Regions from separate parts of the Microbacterium sp. NPDC089696 genome, predicted to be linked through region 2. Evidence: predicted binding sites of a transcription regulator. Region 2 holds the regulator's gene; the other holds the start of a gene.
The links. Region 2 encodes HrcA, which represses chaperone genes, less so after heat shock. Its sites were predicted from a motif close to TTNGCACTCGNNNNNNNCGAGTGCNAA; they were not measured.

Region 1 (7,667 bases), on a different contig from region 2:
GATCCCGATCGTCAGCACCGCGGCGAGTCCGATCGACCACCAGGTCGACCGGAGCGTGGCGAGCTTGATCCACTCGCCGCGCACGGCGCGGAGGAACGTGAGGCGTCGACCCGAGTCGACCTGCGCGCGCGTGCGGGGCGCGGTCTGCGTGGCGGTCATGAGATCTCCTTGGTCCGGTACTCGACCGAGTCGCCGGTGAGAGCGATGTAGGCGTCTTCGAGCGACCCGGTGGTCGGCGTCAGTTCGTGCAGGGGGATGCCGCGGTCGGCGGCGAGGTCGCCGATGCGGGATGCCGGGAGCCCGACGACGTCGAGCAGGTCGGGAGCGGTGCTCACGATCTCGACGTCCGGCCCGCCGACCGCGGCGGCCAGATCGGCGGCGCGCGGCGTGCGCACGCGGACGGTGTTCCGCGTCCATGCGCGCACGAGCTCGTCGAGCGGGGCGTCGGCGAGCACCTGGCCGCGGCCCATCACGATGACGTGGTCGGCGGTCTGAGCCATCTCGCTCATGAGGTGGCTCGACAGGAGCACCGTCCGCCCCTCGGAGGCCGCGTGGCGAACGAACTGCCGCACCCAGCGCACGCCCTCGGGGTCGAGGCCGTTCACGGGCTCGTCGAGGATCAGCGTGTGCGGGTCGCCCAGGAGCGCCGAAGCGATGCCGAGGCGCTGCCCCATGCCGAGCGAGAACTTGCCGGCGCGCTTGCGGGCGACGGAGCCGATGCCCGCGAGATCGATGACCTCGTCGACCCGGGAGGCGGGGATGCCGTGCGTCGCGGCCATGGCGCGCAGGTGGTTGCGGGCCGTCCTGCCGGTGTGCACGGCCTTGGCGTCGAGCAGCACGCCGACCTCGGTGAGGGGCGCGCGCAGTCCGCGGTACTCGCGCCCGCCGATCGTCGCGACACCGGACGTGGGGCGGTCGAGCCCGACGATCAGCCGCATGGTGGTCGACTTGCCGGCGCCGTTCGGGCCGAGGAAGCCGGTCACCGACCCGGGCTGCACCGTGAACGACACGTTCTGGACGGCTGTCTTGTCTCCGAACCTCTTCGTGAGGCCCTCTGCTGTGATCATGTCTTCGACGCTACGGCGCAGCCGGGTCGGAGGCATCCTCCCGTGGTACCGGATGCGGCTGTATGCCGGCATCCGTTCCTGGTACCCGTGGGGGAGGAGCTCGATCGGCGGGTCAGGGCCGCTGCCGGGTGCGGACCCGTGCCGCGATCTCGTCGGACGCGGCGATCGCCTCGTCGATGATCTCGCGCGTCGGGGCGGCCGTGAGCCAGTCGTGGCTCAGCGACGCGGGAACGAGGAGCGGCATCCGGTCGTGGATCTCGGCGAGGTGATCGGGCGCCGGGCGCATGACGATCGAGTAGCAGGTGAACCAGGTGCCGTCGGTCGTGCGGCCGCGCTGGGTGACCGCCGCCATGCCGAACAGCGCGCCGTCGTCGACGAGGAACTCGTGCCATACCCGCTCGGGCTTCTTCATCTCGAACCAGCTCGTCGCGGGGACCAGCGCGCGGGTCTTGAGGCCGCCCGGACGATCCTGCAGACGCTCGGAGCGCGTGTTGATCGACGGGAACTTCGACGGCTCCCCTCCCACGAGGAACCCCCACCACGCCGGTTCGAGCGTCGGCGCCGTGTCGGGCTGCACGACGATCGGGTTGAGGTTGCGCAGGTTCTTCCCGGTCGGGCGCACGGACTCGACGGCGTTCTCCTCCGCCCACCCGCGAAGCCCCTCGAGCACCTCCTCGTCGGCCGCCTCGAGGAGCTCCGCATCGGTGAACCGGGGGTCAAGTCCGTAGCTCGCGCACATGCCGTCAGCGTACGCCGGGGGTGAGACAGTCGCACCCGCTGCGGTCGGGCACCGGCTCAGGCAAGGGCCGGTGCGGGGGTAGTGTCGACGGGTGACCCCGCCCCGCCGACTCCCCGCTCCCGTGGCGCTCGGGGGAGCGGTCGCGATCGGCGTCCTCACCGCCGTGCAGGCGCGCATCAACGGCGTGCTCGGCGTGCGCGTCGACAACGGCATCGTCGCCGGGCTGCTCTCGTTCGCGGTCGGCCTTCTCGCGCTCGTCGCGGTGATCTCCTGCATCCCGTCCGCGCGTCGGGGCGTGGGGCGCCTGCGCGCCGGGATCCGCGACCGCAGCATCCCGTTCTGGATGCTGCTCGGCGGGGCCTGCGGAGCGCTCACGGTCTCGACCCAGGGCGTGACCGCCGGCGTGCTGGGCGTCTCGCTCTTCACGGTCGGCGTCGTCGCCGGGCAGACGCTGCACGGTCTCGTCCTCGACCGCATCGGCTTCGGACCGGCCGGGGTCGTCGCCGTCACGCCGGGTCGTGTCGCCGGCGGGGCGCTCGCGCTCGCCGCTGTCGGCATCTCGCTGAGCGGCGATGTGCTCTCCTCCGCCCCGCTGTGGATGCTCCTGCTGCCTTTCGCGGCCGGCGTCGGCATCGCCTGGCAGGCGGCCACGAACGGACGGCTCGCGCAGCGCGTGCGCTCTCCGCTCATCGCGACGTTCACGAGCTTCGTGGCGGGCACGATCGCGCTGCTGATCGCGGCGGGCGTGAGCGTCGCGGTGCGCGGTCTCCCGCAGCCGCCGCCGGCCGAGCCGTGGCTGTACCTCGGCGGCTTCCTCGGCTTCGCCTACATCCTGCTCGGGGCGTTCATCGTGGCCCATACGGGCGTCCTGCTGATGGGCCTGGGGTCGGTCCTCGGGCAGCTCGCGACCTCGGTCGTGATCGACCTGCTCTGGCCCGCGGCCGCCGGACCGGCCCTGTGGCAGATCGTGGGGATGGTCGTCGTCGCGGTGGCGTCCGTGGTGGTGGCGCTGCCGCGGCGGCGCCGGGTCTGAGCTACTTCTTCCCGCTCTTCGCCTTCGAGTCGGACTTCCTGTCCTTCTTGCTCTTGTCCTTCGAGCCGGACCTGTCCTTCTTCGCGGGCTTCGCGGCGCCCGTCTCCGGGTGCTTCGGCATCCGTGTGACGAGCTTGCGGGCCTCGACGGGCTTGCGCCGACCGGGGCGCTTGCCCGCGGGCTTGCCGCCGACGTAGAGCCAGCCGAGCAGCTCCTCGTCCTTCGAGAGGCCGTGCGCCTTCGCGACGGCCTTCGAGCGCGTGTAGTGCCCGGTGCGCCACAGCACACCCCAGCCGGCTTCGTCGAGCAGCAGGCTCAGGGTGTGGGCGACGCCCGAGGCGACGGCCTCCTGCTCCCACCGCGGCACCTTGTCGCTCCTGCGGTAGCTCGCGACGACGGCGATCAGCAACGGGGCGCGCAGGGGCTTGCTCGACGGCGAGGAGTCGCCCTCGGCCTTCGCGATCGCCGCGCCGAGCGCCTCCCGGTCCGCGCCGCGCAACTCGATCAGCCGCCACGGACGCAGCGAGGAGTGATCGGCGACACGACCGGCGGCTGCGACGAGCTGCAGCAGCTGGTCGCGAGTCGGCGCGTCGTCCGTGACCTTCGACCAGGACTGTCGGGCGCGGACCGCGTCGAGCGCGGTCATGCCTCGTCTGGGGTGAAGTTCAGAGCGATCGAGTTCATGCAGTAGCGATCGCCGGTCGGCGTGCCGAACCCGTCGGGGAACACATGTCCCAGGTGCGACCCGCAGCTCGCGCAGCGCACCTCGGTGCGCACCATGCCCAGGCTCGTGTCCTCGATGAGCTCGACCGCCTCGGGGCGGATCGACTCGTAGAAGCTCGGCCATCCGCATCCGGAGTCGAACTTCGTCCCGCTCTTGAACAGCTCCGCGCCGCACGCGCCGCACGTGTAGAGGCCCGCGCGGCCCTCGTCGAGCAGCTCGCCGGTCCACGCGCGCTCGGTCGCCGCCTCGCGCAGCACGGCGTACTGGTCGGCGCCGAGCTCCTCGCGCCACTCGTCTTCGGTCTTGTCCACGCTGTACGACATCTGTCCTCCTGGGGGTCTGACCCCATTCTCTCCCGTCCGGCGGGAGTCGGCGCGGCACAATGGGTCATATGACGGATGCCGTGCAGCAGCGTTACGCGCGCTTCGCCGAACAGGAGGCCCCCGGCCGCAGCGAGCTCTACGCCGACTGGGCCGCGGGCGTCGCGGGAGATGCCGCGGTCCTCGACCTTCTCGCGCGCATCCCGGAGACCCGCCGGCAGCCGCCGCTCGTGTTCGCGGTCACGCGCATGCTCGGCGTGGGCCTCGGCGGATACGCGGACTGGCGTGCGTTCGTGCTCGCACACGCCGACGAGGTCGTCGCGGAGTGCTCCTCCCGGCGCCTGCAGACCAACGAGCCGCTGAGGCTCGCGCCCCTGCTGCCCGTGCTGTCGGAGATCGACGGGCCGATCGCGCTGCTCGAGATCGGAGCCTCCGCCGGGCTGTGCCTGTATCCCGACCGCTACTCGTACCGGTTCACGACCGACGACGGTGAGGTACGCGCCGCGCTCGATCCGCACGACGGGCCGTCCGCCGTCGTGCTGGAGAGCAGGGTGACGGGTGATCTGCCTCCGCTGCGGATGCCGGAGGTCGTGTGGCGCGCAGGGATCGATCTCGCACCGCTCGACGCGAGGAATCCACGCGACCGGGCGTGGCTGCGGGGTCTCGTCTGGCCGGGAGAGGAGGGCCGCGAGCAGCGCGTCGTCGCGGCGCTCGACATCGCCGCCGCGGATCCGCCCCTGCTCCTCGCGGGCGACGCGGGCGCGCGCCTGGGCGAGCTCGTCGCGCAGGCACCGGACGACGCGACGCTCGTCATCACGACCCCCGGGGTGCTCGTGCACATCCCGCGGGAGCCGCGCACCGCGCTGGTCGACCGCATCCGCTCCCTTCCGGCGCACTGGGTGACGATCGATCCCCCCGGGCTCCTCGACGTGTGGTCCCCGCCGGTCGAGGCGGAGACGTGGCCCGGGTTCGTGGTCGCGCTCGACGGACGCGTGCGTGCCGCGGCGGACCCGCTCGGACGAAGGTGGGAGTGGCGCGCGAGCGCGGAGCCGGTCGCGACGTAGTCTGAGCGCATGCGCGGAGAGCTGACCGAGAGGGATCGACTGATCCTCGCGCTCGAGACGGCGTGGCCCCGTCACGGCGGCGCCAAGGAGGAGGTCATCCGCGCGCAGCTCGGCATGAGCGCCGCCCGGTACTACCAGCTCCTCGGTCGTCTGATCGAGTCGGAGGACGCGCTCCAGTACGACCCGCTGCTCATCGGACGGCTGCGCCGGATCCGTGACGCGCGGGCGATGCAGCGCTCCGCGCGGACGCCCGGTTTCGTCGGCTGAGAGACGCCGCGCCGCGCGCCCGCACCCGAACATCACGGGTCCACAGCCTCATGCCGTTAGCATCGAGGGGTGTCTAAGCCGAACCGCGATCGATTCGACGACGTCCCCCGATCCTCCGGACGCGTGGGTGCGCACCGCGCCGAAGCCCCGGGGATGAACGGCTGGATCGTCCTCCTGTGGTCGTTCGTGGCCGCCCTCGTGCTCATCATCGGCGGCATCTTCGGCTCCCTCGTGGTCATGGGGCGCATCACGCTCTTCCCCGAGGCGGTGCCGACCGCGACTCCCACTCCCGAGGAGACCGGAGTCGTCGACACGACGTACTCGGTCCTGATCCTCAACGCCACGGCCGACGAGGGCCTCGACGAGCAGATGCGCGACGTGCTCATCAACAACGGCTGGGCCGCCGACGTGGTGTTCGCGAGCGACAGCACGAGCCAGGACTTCACCACGACGACCGTGTACTACGTGGCGGATGAGGACGAGCTCGCGGCGATCGGGCTGGCCGGGCTCCTCGGCGGCGCCGACGTGCAGCAGAGCGATTTCTACGCGGCGATGAACGACACGGAGCAGAAGCAGCTCACCGTCGTGATCGGCCTCGACCGCTCGGCGAACCCGCCGGCGAGTCCCGAGGAGACTCCCGCCTCCTAGCCGCGATGCGGTCCCTCCCCGGCGGCTTGCACTCGATGGGGTCGAGTGCCAGAATGGCGTTAGCACTCTCTCACTCTGAGTGCTAAACCCCACGTCTACGTCCAGGAGGGACGACAAAACTCATGGCAAAGATCATCGCTTTCGACGAGGAGGCCCGCCGCGGCCTCGAGCGCGGCCTCAACATCCTCGCCGACGCCGTCAAGGTGACCCTCGGCCCGCGAGGCCGCAACGTCGTGCTCGAGAAGAAGTGGGGCGCCCCCACGATCACGAACGACGGTGTCTCCATCGCCAAGGAGATCGAGCTGGACGACCCGTACGAGAAGATCGGCGCGGAGCTCGTCAAGGAGGTCGCCAAGAAGACCGACGACGTCGCCGGCGACGGAACCACCACCGCCACCGTGCTCGCTCAGGCGCTCGTCCGCGAGGGTCTGCGCAACGTCGCGGCCGGCTCGGACCCCATCTCGCTCAAGCGCGGCATCGAGAAGGCCGTCACGGCCATCACCGACGAGCTGCTCGCCTCGGCCAAGGAGATCGACTCCAAGGAGCAGATCGCGGCCACCGCGTCCATCTCCGCCGCTGACCCGGCCATCGGCGAGCTCATCGCCGAGGCGATCGACAAGGTCGGCAAGGAGGGTGTCGTCACCGTCGAGGAGTCGCAGACCTTCGGCACCGAGCTCGAGCTCACCGAGGGCATGCGCTTCGACAAGGGCTACCTGAACCCGTACTTCGTCACGGACCCGGAGCGCCAGGAGGCGGTATTCGAGGACCCGTACATCCTCATCGCGAACCAGAAGATCTCGAACATCAAGGACCTTCTGCCGATCGTCGACAAGGTGATCCAGGACGGCAAGGAGCTCGTCATCATCGCCGAGGACGTCGAGGGCGAGGCTCTCGCGACGCTCGTGCTGAACAAGCTCAAGGGCATCTTCAAGTCCGTCGCCGTCAAGGCTCCGGGCTTCGGCGACCGTCGCAAGGCGCAGCTGCAGGACATCGCGATCCTCACGGGCGGACAGGTCATCACCGAAGAGGTGGGCCTCAAGCTCGAGAACGCCACGCTCGACCTCCTGGGCCGCGCGCGCAAGGTGATCGTCACCAAGGACGAGACCACGATCGTCGAGGGCGCCGGTGAGGCCGACCAGATCGAGGGTCGCGTCACGCAGATCCGTCGTGAGATCGAGAACACCGACAGCGACTACGACCGTGAGAAGCTGCAGGAGCGCCTCGCGAAGCTCGCCGGCGGCGTCGCCGTCATCAAGGCGGGTGCCGCGACCGAGGTCGAGCTCAAGGAGCGCAAGCACCGCATCGAGGACGCCGTCCGCAACGCGAAGGCGGCCGTCGAGGAGGGCATCGTCCCCGGTGGTGGCGTCGCGCTGATCCAGTCGGGCACCAAGGCTCTCGACGCCCTCGAGCTCGTGGGCGACGAGGCGACCGGCGCGAACATCGTGCGCGTCGCGATCGAGGCTCCGCTCAAGCAGATCGCCCTCAACGCGGGCCTCGAGCCGGGCGTCGTCGCGAACAAGGTCTCCGAGCTCCCCGCGGGCCAGGGCCTCAACGCCGCGACCGGTGAGTACGGCGACATGTTCGCACAGGGCATCATCGACCCGGCCAAGGTCACGCGTTCGGCGCTGCAGAACGCGGCATCGATCGCCGGCCTGTTCCTCACCACCGAGGCCGTCGTCGCCGACAAGCCCGAGAAGGTCGCGGCTCCGGCCGGCGACCCGACGGGTGGCATGGACTTCTGATCCCGCTGCACTGACGAAGAGGCGCCCCGACCGAGAGGTCGGGGCGCCTCTTCGCGTATGACC
Region 2 (7,667 bases):
CCATGGGGAAGCTCAGGACGTCTGTGGGTCCCGGCTCGTCCATCCACTGCACGTGCAGCGCCTCCATCGCGCCTTCGTCGACGAGGACGATGGCGACCTCGGCGTCGGGGCTCACGTGGAGCTGGGCGAGGTTGAAGTCGGTGAGGCGCTGCAGCACGGTCTCGTCGACGTCGATGGCCGACTCGTTGTTGATCTCGATCATGACTGTGCTCGTTTCCTCAGGGGCAGTGCTCGTGTCATCAGGAGATGCCTCGTTTCGGCATCCGGTCTCGGGGTCCCGGCCGCTGCGCACCGCGACGCTCGGCGCGGTTGGCGAACTCCGCCGCCTGCTCGCGCTCGTGCCTCTGCGCCGTGCGACGCTCGTCGTACTCGCTGTACGCATCGACGATGCGGCCGACGAGCGAGTGGCGCACGACGTCGTCGCTCGTGAGCCGGGAGAAGTGGATGTCGTCGATGCCGTCGAGCACCCGCGTGACCAGTCGGAGGCCCGAGGCACCCTGCGGCAGGTCCACCTGGGTGATGTCGCCCGTCACGACCATGCGCGTGCCGAAGCCGAGTCGCGTGAGGAACATCTTCATCTGTTCGGGCGTCGTGTTCTGCGCCTCGTCCAGCACCACGAACGAGTCGTTGAGCGTGCGTCCGCGCATGTAGGCGAGCGGGGCGACCTCGATCGTGCCCGTGGCCATGAGGCGCGGCACGATCTCGGGGTCCATCATCTCGTTGAGCGCGTCGTAGAGCGGTCGCAGATACGGGTCGATCTTGTCGGTCAGGGTGCCGGGCAGGAACCCGAGCCGCTCCCCCGCCTCCACGGCTGGACGCGTCAGGATGATCCGCGTGACCTCCTTGCGCTGCAGCGCCTGCACGGCCTTGGCCATCGCGAGGTAGGTCTTCCCGGTGCCGGCGGGACCGATGCCGAACACGATCGTGTTCTCCTCGATCGCGTCGACGTACTCCTTCTGCCCGAGCGTCTTCGGGCGGATGACCTTGCCGCGCGTCGACAGGATCGCCTCACCCAGCACCTCGCTGGGACGGGGGCCCCCGTCGGAGCGGAGCATGCGCGCCGAATTGGAGACGTCGCTGGGGGCGAGGTCGTGTCCGGCTCTCGTCATGGTGAGCAGTTCGTCGACGAGGGTCTTGGCCCGTGCCACCGCGTCCGCCGCGCCGCTGAGCGTGATCTCGTTGCCGCGCACCAGCACCTGGACGTCCGGGTGCTCCTTCTCGAGCATGCGGAGCAGACGGTCCTGCGGGCCGAGCAGCTGCACCATCGCGACGCCGTCGGCGTAGAACCGCTCGGTGACGTCGCCGTCGGTGGGGGTGTTGTCGTGGTCAGAAGCCAACGAGCTTGTTCTCCTCGATGTTGCCGAGCACATGGGCGTGCACGTGGAAGACGGATTGGGCGGCGCTCGCGCCGTTGTTGAAGATGAGGCGGTACTCGCCGTTCGCGTGCTCGGTCGCGAGCTGCTTCGCCGCGGCGACCATCTCGGCGAGCAGACCGGGGTCTCCGGCGGCGAGCTCCGTGACGTCGCGGTACTCCGCGGTCTTGGGGATCACGAGCGCGTGCAGCGGAGCCTGCGGGTCGATGTCCCGGATCGCGAACACCCGGCCGGTGTCCAGCAGGATCTCACCCGGGATGTCGCCGTCGAGGATGCGCGTGAAGATCGAGGGTTCGGACATGATCCCAGTCTACCGACCGTGCACGCACCAGGACGGGTGCGCCGTCACCAGCGTCCGAGTGCGACGGAGAGCACCGCCACGGCCGCCGGTCCTGCCGTCGACGTGCGCAGAACTGTGTCTCCGAGAAGCACGCGCTCGGCCCCCGCCTCGACCAGGGTCTCGATCTCGGGGTCGGAGATCCCACCCTCGGGGCCGACGACCAGCACGATGTCTCGACCGTCGGGCTCGATCTCGGAGAGCCGCACCGGAGCCGTCGGGTCGAGCAGCAGCACCCGCTGCGTGGCCGCGCGGGCGGCGAGGTCCTTCGTGGACACCGGCGATGCGACCTCGGGCACCCAGGACCGGTGCGCCTGCTTCGCGGCCTCGCGGACGATGGTCGCCCAGCGCTCACGCCCCCTGACGGCCTTGGGGCCTTCCCAGCGCGAGACGCTGCGACTCGCCTGCCAGGGCACGATCTCGTCGATGCCGAGCTCGCACGCTGCCTGCACCGCGAGCTCGTCGCGGTCGCCCTTCGCGAGCGCCTGCACGAGCACGAGCCGGGGGTGCGGCGCCGGATCGACCCGTCGGGCGGACACACGGACGTCCACCAGCGACGGCGACACCTGCTCGGCCGTGCCGGTCAGCCAGACGCCCGCGCCGTCGCCCACCGTGACGTCCTCGCCGACGCGGAGGCGTCGTACGACGGCGGCGTGCTTCGCCTCGGCGCCGGTGAGCGACACGACGTCGCCCACGACAGCGTCCGAGGAGCTCTCGACGAGGAAGTGCAGGGCCATGGCGTCCTCCGGGTCAGTGCGAGCGGAAGCGGTCGCGGAGCTTCGAGAAGAGGCCTTGCTGGAACTGGGCCAGCTGCGGCGCCGGCGCCTTGGTCTTCTTCGCGAAATCCTCGATCAGCGCGCGCTGAGCGGAGTCGATCTTGGTCGGGGTGAGCACCTGCACGCCGACGCGCAGGTCTCCGCGCTGGGTCCCGCGGAGCGGGGTGATCCCGCGTCCCTTGATCGTGAGGACGTCGCCGGACTGCACACCGGCGCGGATCTCGAGATCGACCTCGCCGTCCAGCCCCTGGATGGTGGTCTCCGTGCCGAGGATCGCGTCGGTCATCGCGACCTCGAGCGTCGCGAGCAGGTCGTCGCCGTCACGGCTGAACGCGGGGTGCGGGTTCACGGTCACCTCGACGTACAGGTCGCCGTTCGGGCCGCCGGCCTTCCCGACCTCGCCCGAGCCGGGGAGCTGCAGGCGCAGTCCTGTCTCGACGCCCGCCGGGATGTCGAGCGAGACCGTGCGCCGCGAGCGGACGCGTCCCTGTCCGCCGCAGGTGCCGCAGGGATAGGGGATGGTCGTGCCGTAGCCCTCGCACGTGCCGCAGGGCTGCGAGGTGACGACGTTGCCGAGAAGGCTGCGCACCTGGCGCTGGACGTGACCCGAGCCGCCGCAGATGTCGCAGGTGACGGGCGAGGTGCCCTCCTGACAGCACGAGCCGTTGCAGGTCTCGCACAGCACCGCGGTGTCGACCTCGATGTCGCGGTGGGCGCCGAACACGACGTCTCCGAGGTCGAGCGTGACGCGGACGAGCGCGTCCTGTCCGCGTTCGCGCCGAGACCGGGGGCGTGCCCCGCGTCCGCCCCCCTGCGCCGCACCGAAGAACGTCTCGAAGATGTCGCCGAACCCGCCGAAGCCCTGGAAGTTGCCCGACGCGCCGTCACCGCCGCCCATGTCGTAGCGGCGTCGCGAGTCGTCGTCGCTCAGCACGTCGTACGCGTGCGTGACGAGCTTGAACTTCTCCGCGGCCTCCTCCCCCGGATTCACGTCCGGGTGCAGCTGGCGCGCCAGTCGCCGGTACGCCTTCTTGATCTCGTCGGTGGAAGCGTCGCGCGAGACGCCCAGTACCTCGTAGTGGTCCGCCACAATGGCCCTTCTGCGTGTGTTCTCCGGCGCCCGCGTCAGCGGGACGCCTCGTCCTCGTCGAGCATCCGCGACAGGTAGCGGGCCACGGCCCGCGCCGCCGCGAGGTTGCTCGGATAGTCCATGCGCGTGGGGCCCATGACCCCGACGCGTGCCGTGCCGCTGCGCGCGGCGTAGTTGCTCGCGACGATCGACGCCTCGTCGAGCCCGAACGACGCGTTCTCCGCGCCGATGCTCGCCGCGAGGCCGTGCGCGTCCGCTTCCATCTCGCTCATCAGGCGGATGAGCGTCACCTGCTCCTCGATCGCCTCCAGGAGCGGATGGATGCTGCCGCGGAAGTCGTGCTCCCGTCGCGCGAGCGTGGCGGCGCCCGCCATCACGAGGCGCTCCTGCCGGAACGTCCCGAGCTCTTCGACGATCACGGTCGCCAGCGCGCGCAGCACGGCGTCGTGCGCATGCTCGTCGCCGTCCCTCAGCAGCCGGATCCGCTCGGCCGCATCGCTGACCGCCCGCCCGGTGAGGAGCGCCGACAGCCGAGCGCGGAGCAGACCCATGTCGGCCTCGTCGATGTCGGACGGCAGCTGTGCCATGCGCTGCGACACGCCGCCGGCGTCCGTCACGAGGACGATCAGCACACGGTTCGGGGCGAGGGCGACGAGCTCGATGTGCGTGAGCTGCGCGCGTGCGAAGGACGGGTACTGCGCGAGAGCGACCTGTCCCGTGAGCTGGGTGAGCACACGGACGGTGCGCGCCATGAGGTCGTCGAGGTCCGCGGGGTCCGTGAGGAAGGACTCGATCGCGGTGCGCTGCGCGACGGAGAGCGGTCGCAACTGTGCGAGGTGGTCGACGAACACGCGATAGCCCTTGTCGGTGGGCACGCGCCCCGACGAGGTGTGCGGCGCCGCGATGAGCTCTTCGTCCTCGAGCAGGGCCATGTCGTTGCGGATCGTCGCGGCCGACACGCCGAAGGAGTAGCGGTCGACGATGGATCGGCTGCCGACGGGCTCATGGGTCTCGACGTAGTCCTGCACGATCGCGCGGAGCACTTGGAGGCCTCGTTCGCTGACCATCGCATCTCCCCTCGCCTGGCACTCACCGACTTCGAGTGCCAATTCTACCCGCCGCAGCGGACGATGCGCGGAACGCCTCTACGATGACGATCATGAGCGACGCCACGGATGCCACTCTCACGACCGGGATCGTCCGCGGCGAGATCGTCGGCGACGTCCGCCGATTCCTCGGCATCCCGTACGCCGCACCTCCCTTCGGGGATCTCCGGTTCCGTGCTCCGCAGCCCGCCGAGCCCTGGTCCGGCGTGCGGCAGACGACCTCGTTCGGGCCGACCGCTCCGCAGAGCCGGTACCCGGGAGCGATCGGCGAGCTGCTGGGGTCGGTCCAGATCCCGGGTGACGACATCCTCACCGTCAACGTGTGGGCGCCGCGCGACGCGGCGGGAGCGCCGGTCGTGCTCTGGATCCACGGCGGCGCGCTCGAACGCGGGACCGCGGCGCTCTCCCTCTACGACGGCACGGCGTTCGCGCGCGCCGGGATCGTGTTCGTCTCGATCAACTACCGCCTCGGCTCCGAGGGCTTCTCGGTGCTCGACGGCGCTCCGCGCAACCTCGGGCTTCGCGACGCCGCCGCGGGTCTGGCCTGGGCGCACCGCGAGGGCGCAGCCTTCGGCGGCGATCCTGCACGCATCACGGTCATGGGCGAATCCGCGGGAGGGGCGATCGTCGCCGGTCTGCTCGCCCGGGACGAATCCCGCGCACTGATCGCCCGCGCGATCATCGAGTCCGCCCCTCTGGAGGCGCAGCCTGTGGCCAAGGCCGGCCGCGTCACGGCGCAGCTCGCGAAGCGGCTCGGCATCGCACGCGACCGCGACGCGTTCCTCGGCGTGAGCCCCGAGCAGCTGCTCGACGCCCGGCGCGAGCAGTCCGCCGGCTCGTCCCCGCTCGGTGGGGCGCCGGGCTTCCAGTTCGCGCTCGACGAGGAGTCCCTTCCCCGATCTCCGCACGAGGTGATCCCCGACATCGACGTGCCCGTGCTGATCGGCACCAACACCGATGAGTACAGGCTGTGGTTCACACCGGAGGCGCTCGGCAAGATCAGCGGGCTTCAACTCCTGATCGCGCGTCTCGCGATGCGGATCCCGCGCCGCGCCGTCGCCGCCTACCGCTCCGCCTTCCCCGGGGCCTCGACGGGCGAGATCTTCGGGCAGCTCGCGACCGACCTCCTGTTGCGCGCGCCCCTCACCCGGGTCGCCCGTGCGCGGCGCGCACCGACCTACGTGTACGAGTTCGCGTGGCGCAGTCCGGTGCGCGACCTCCGCGCCGCACATGCCCTCGAACTCGGCTTCGTGTTCGACCGGCTCGACGATCCGGAGACCCGGCGGCTGGCGGGCGATGCGCCTCCGCAGGAGCTGGCCGACGAGATGCACCGCGCGTGGATCTCGTTCATCACGACGGGCGATCCGGGATGGCCCGCCTATGGAGCGGAGCGGACGACGCGGCTCTTCGACGCCCGGAGCGCGACGGTGCCGCAGCGACGCACCGACGGCATGGATCTGTTGCCCTGACGCCCGGACACGCCCTCAGTCCGTGAGCTCGCGCACCACGGCATCGGCCAGCAGACGGCCCCGCAGAGTGAGCTGCACGCGCCCGCGCACCGCGGCCGGACCGTCCACGAGGCCGTCGGCGATGAGACCCGCGACGCGGCTGCGCTTGTCGGCCTGCACGTCGTCGAGGGCTATCCCCTCTCGGATGCGGCTGAGCAGCAGGATGCGCTCCAGCATGCGCGACTCCGCGTCGGGACGCTCGGTGCCCGCGGCCGGGGACTCGGCCGCGGCGAGGCGCTGCGCGTACGCGGCGGGGTGCTTGACGTTCCACCACCGGAGGCCGGCGACGTGGCTGTGCGCACCCGGGCCGAAGCCCCACCAGTCGCTCCCCCGCCAGTACGCGAGATTGTGCCGCGACCGCTGGTCGAGAGTCCGCGACCAGTTGCTCACCTCGTACCACTCGAACCCCGCTTCCGCGAGACGCGCGTCGGCGAGCTCGTACATGTCGGCCTGCAGGTCGTCGTCGGGGGTGGGCGCCTCGCCGCGGCGGATCTGCCTCGCGAGCTTCGTGCCGTCCTCGATGATGAGCGCGTACGCGGAGATGTGATCGGACTCCAAGGCGAGAGCCGCGTCGAGCGACGCCTCCCAGTCGGCGAGGGACTCCCCCGGTGCACCGTAGATCAGGTCGACGCTCACCGCGAGTCCGGCGTCCTTCGCGGCCGCGACCGCGGTGCGCACGTTCTCCGGACGGTGGGTGCGATCCAGCGCGGCGAGCACATGGGGCACAGCCGACTGCATCCCGACCGACAGCCTCGTCACTCCCGCATCTGCGAGTGTGCGGGCGACCTCGGGCGTGACGGTGTCGGGGTTGGCCTCCACCGTCACCTCGGCGCCGTCGGCCAGTCCGAACGCCTCGGTCGCCGCGCCCAGCATCCGCGCGAGGTCGCCGGCGGGCAGCAGCGTCGGTGTGCCGCCCCCGAAGAACACGGTGTCCATGGGTCGCAGCGCCCCGGCATCCGTCAGGACCCGACGCGCCAGGTCGATCTCGGTGATCAGCGTCGAGGCGTAGTCCTCCTGCTTCGCGCCGCGCAGCTCGCTCGAGGTGTACGTGTTGAAGTCGCAGTACCCGCAGCGCACACTGCAGAACGGGATGTGCAGGTACGCGGAGAACGGCACGTTCGCGTCGATCGGCAGATCGGCGGGGAGCCGTCCGTCGGCCGGGGCCGGGTCGCCGAGGGGAAGAGGACCCGCCATCTCAGACGGGAGTCGCGTACATCGGGGAGATCGCGCGGAGGTACCGCGCGAACAGCTCCCGCCGCCGACGCTTCAGGAGCGCGGGGATCGTGCGATAGAGCACGGAGTTCGGGGCGTCGAAGGCGCGCACCGTGAACCACACCTCGTCGTTGTCCTCGCGCCACTCGATGTCGAAGAGCTCCTCGCCGCGCACGACGGAGCCGCCTACTGTGCCGAGCACGAGACCCACTCGCCGCTTCTCCTCGGTCACGGAGATCACGCGCAGTTCGGCGTCGGCGCTCAT

Region 1: a site for HrcA is predicted at 5,922-5,948, ahead of groL (chaperonin GroEL). Genes of this name have one in related genera too.

The regions. Positions count from the first base shown of each region.
Region 1 is NZ_JBIVHF010000002.1:346,529-354,195, reverse strand. Features, by position in the region: gene ACIPY8_RS12010 (ABC transporter permease) at 1-159, opposite strand, end outside; gene ACIPY8_RS12005 (ABC transporter ATP-binding protein) at 156-1,067, opposite strand; gene ACIPY8_RS12000 (SOS response-associated peptidase family protein) at 1,180-1,806, opposite strand; gene ACIPY8_RS11995 (DMT family transporter) at 1,928-2,839, shown strand; gene ACIPY8_RS11990 (nitroreductase family protein) at 2,841-3,485, opposite strand; gene msrB (peptide-methionine (R)-S-oxide reductase MsrB) at 3,482-3,886, opposite strand; gene ACIPY8_RS11980 (DUF2332 family protein) at 3,955-4,947, shown strand; gene ACIPY8_RS11975 (DUF3263 domain-containing protein) at 4,957-5,214, shown strand; gene ACIPY8_RS11970 (LytR C-terminal domain-containing protein) at 5,284-5,862, shown strand; gene groL (chaperonin GroEL) at 5,985-7,604, shown strand.
Region 2 is NZ_JBIVHF010000003.1:13,593-21,259, reverse strand. Features, by position in the region: gene ybeY (rRNA maturation RNase YbeY) at 1-202, opposite strand, end outside; gene ACIPY8_RS16385 (PhoH family protein) at 240-1,265, opposite strand; gene ACIPY8_RS16380 (HIT domain-containing protein) at 1,327-1,674, opposite strand; gene ACIPY8_RS16375 (16S rRNA (uracil(1498)-N(3))-methyltransferase) at 1,719-2,447, opposite strand; gene dnaJ (molecular chaperone DnaJ) at 2,461-3,576, opposite strand; gene hrcA (heat-inducible transcriptional repressor HrcA) at 3,612-4,643, opposite strand; gene ACIPY8_RS16360 (carboxylesterase/lipase family protein) at 4,736-6,151, shown strand; gene hemW (radical SAM family heme chaperone HemW) at 6,167-7,384, opposite strand; gene ACIPY8_RS16350 (DUF1990 family protein) at 7,386-7,667, opposite strand, start outside.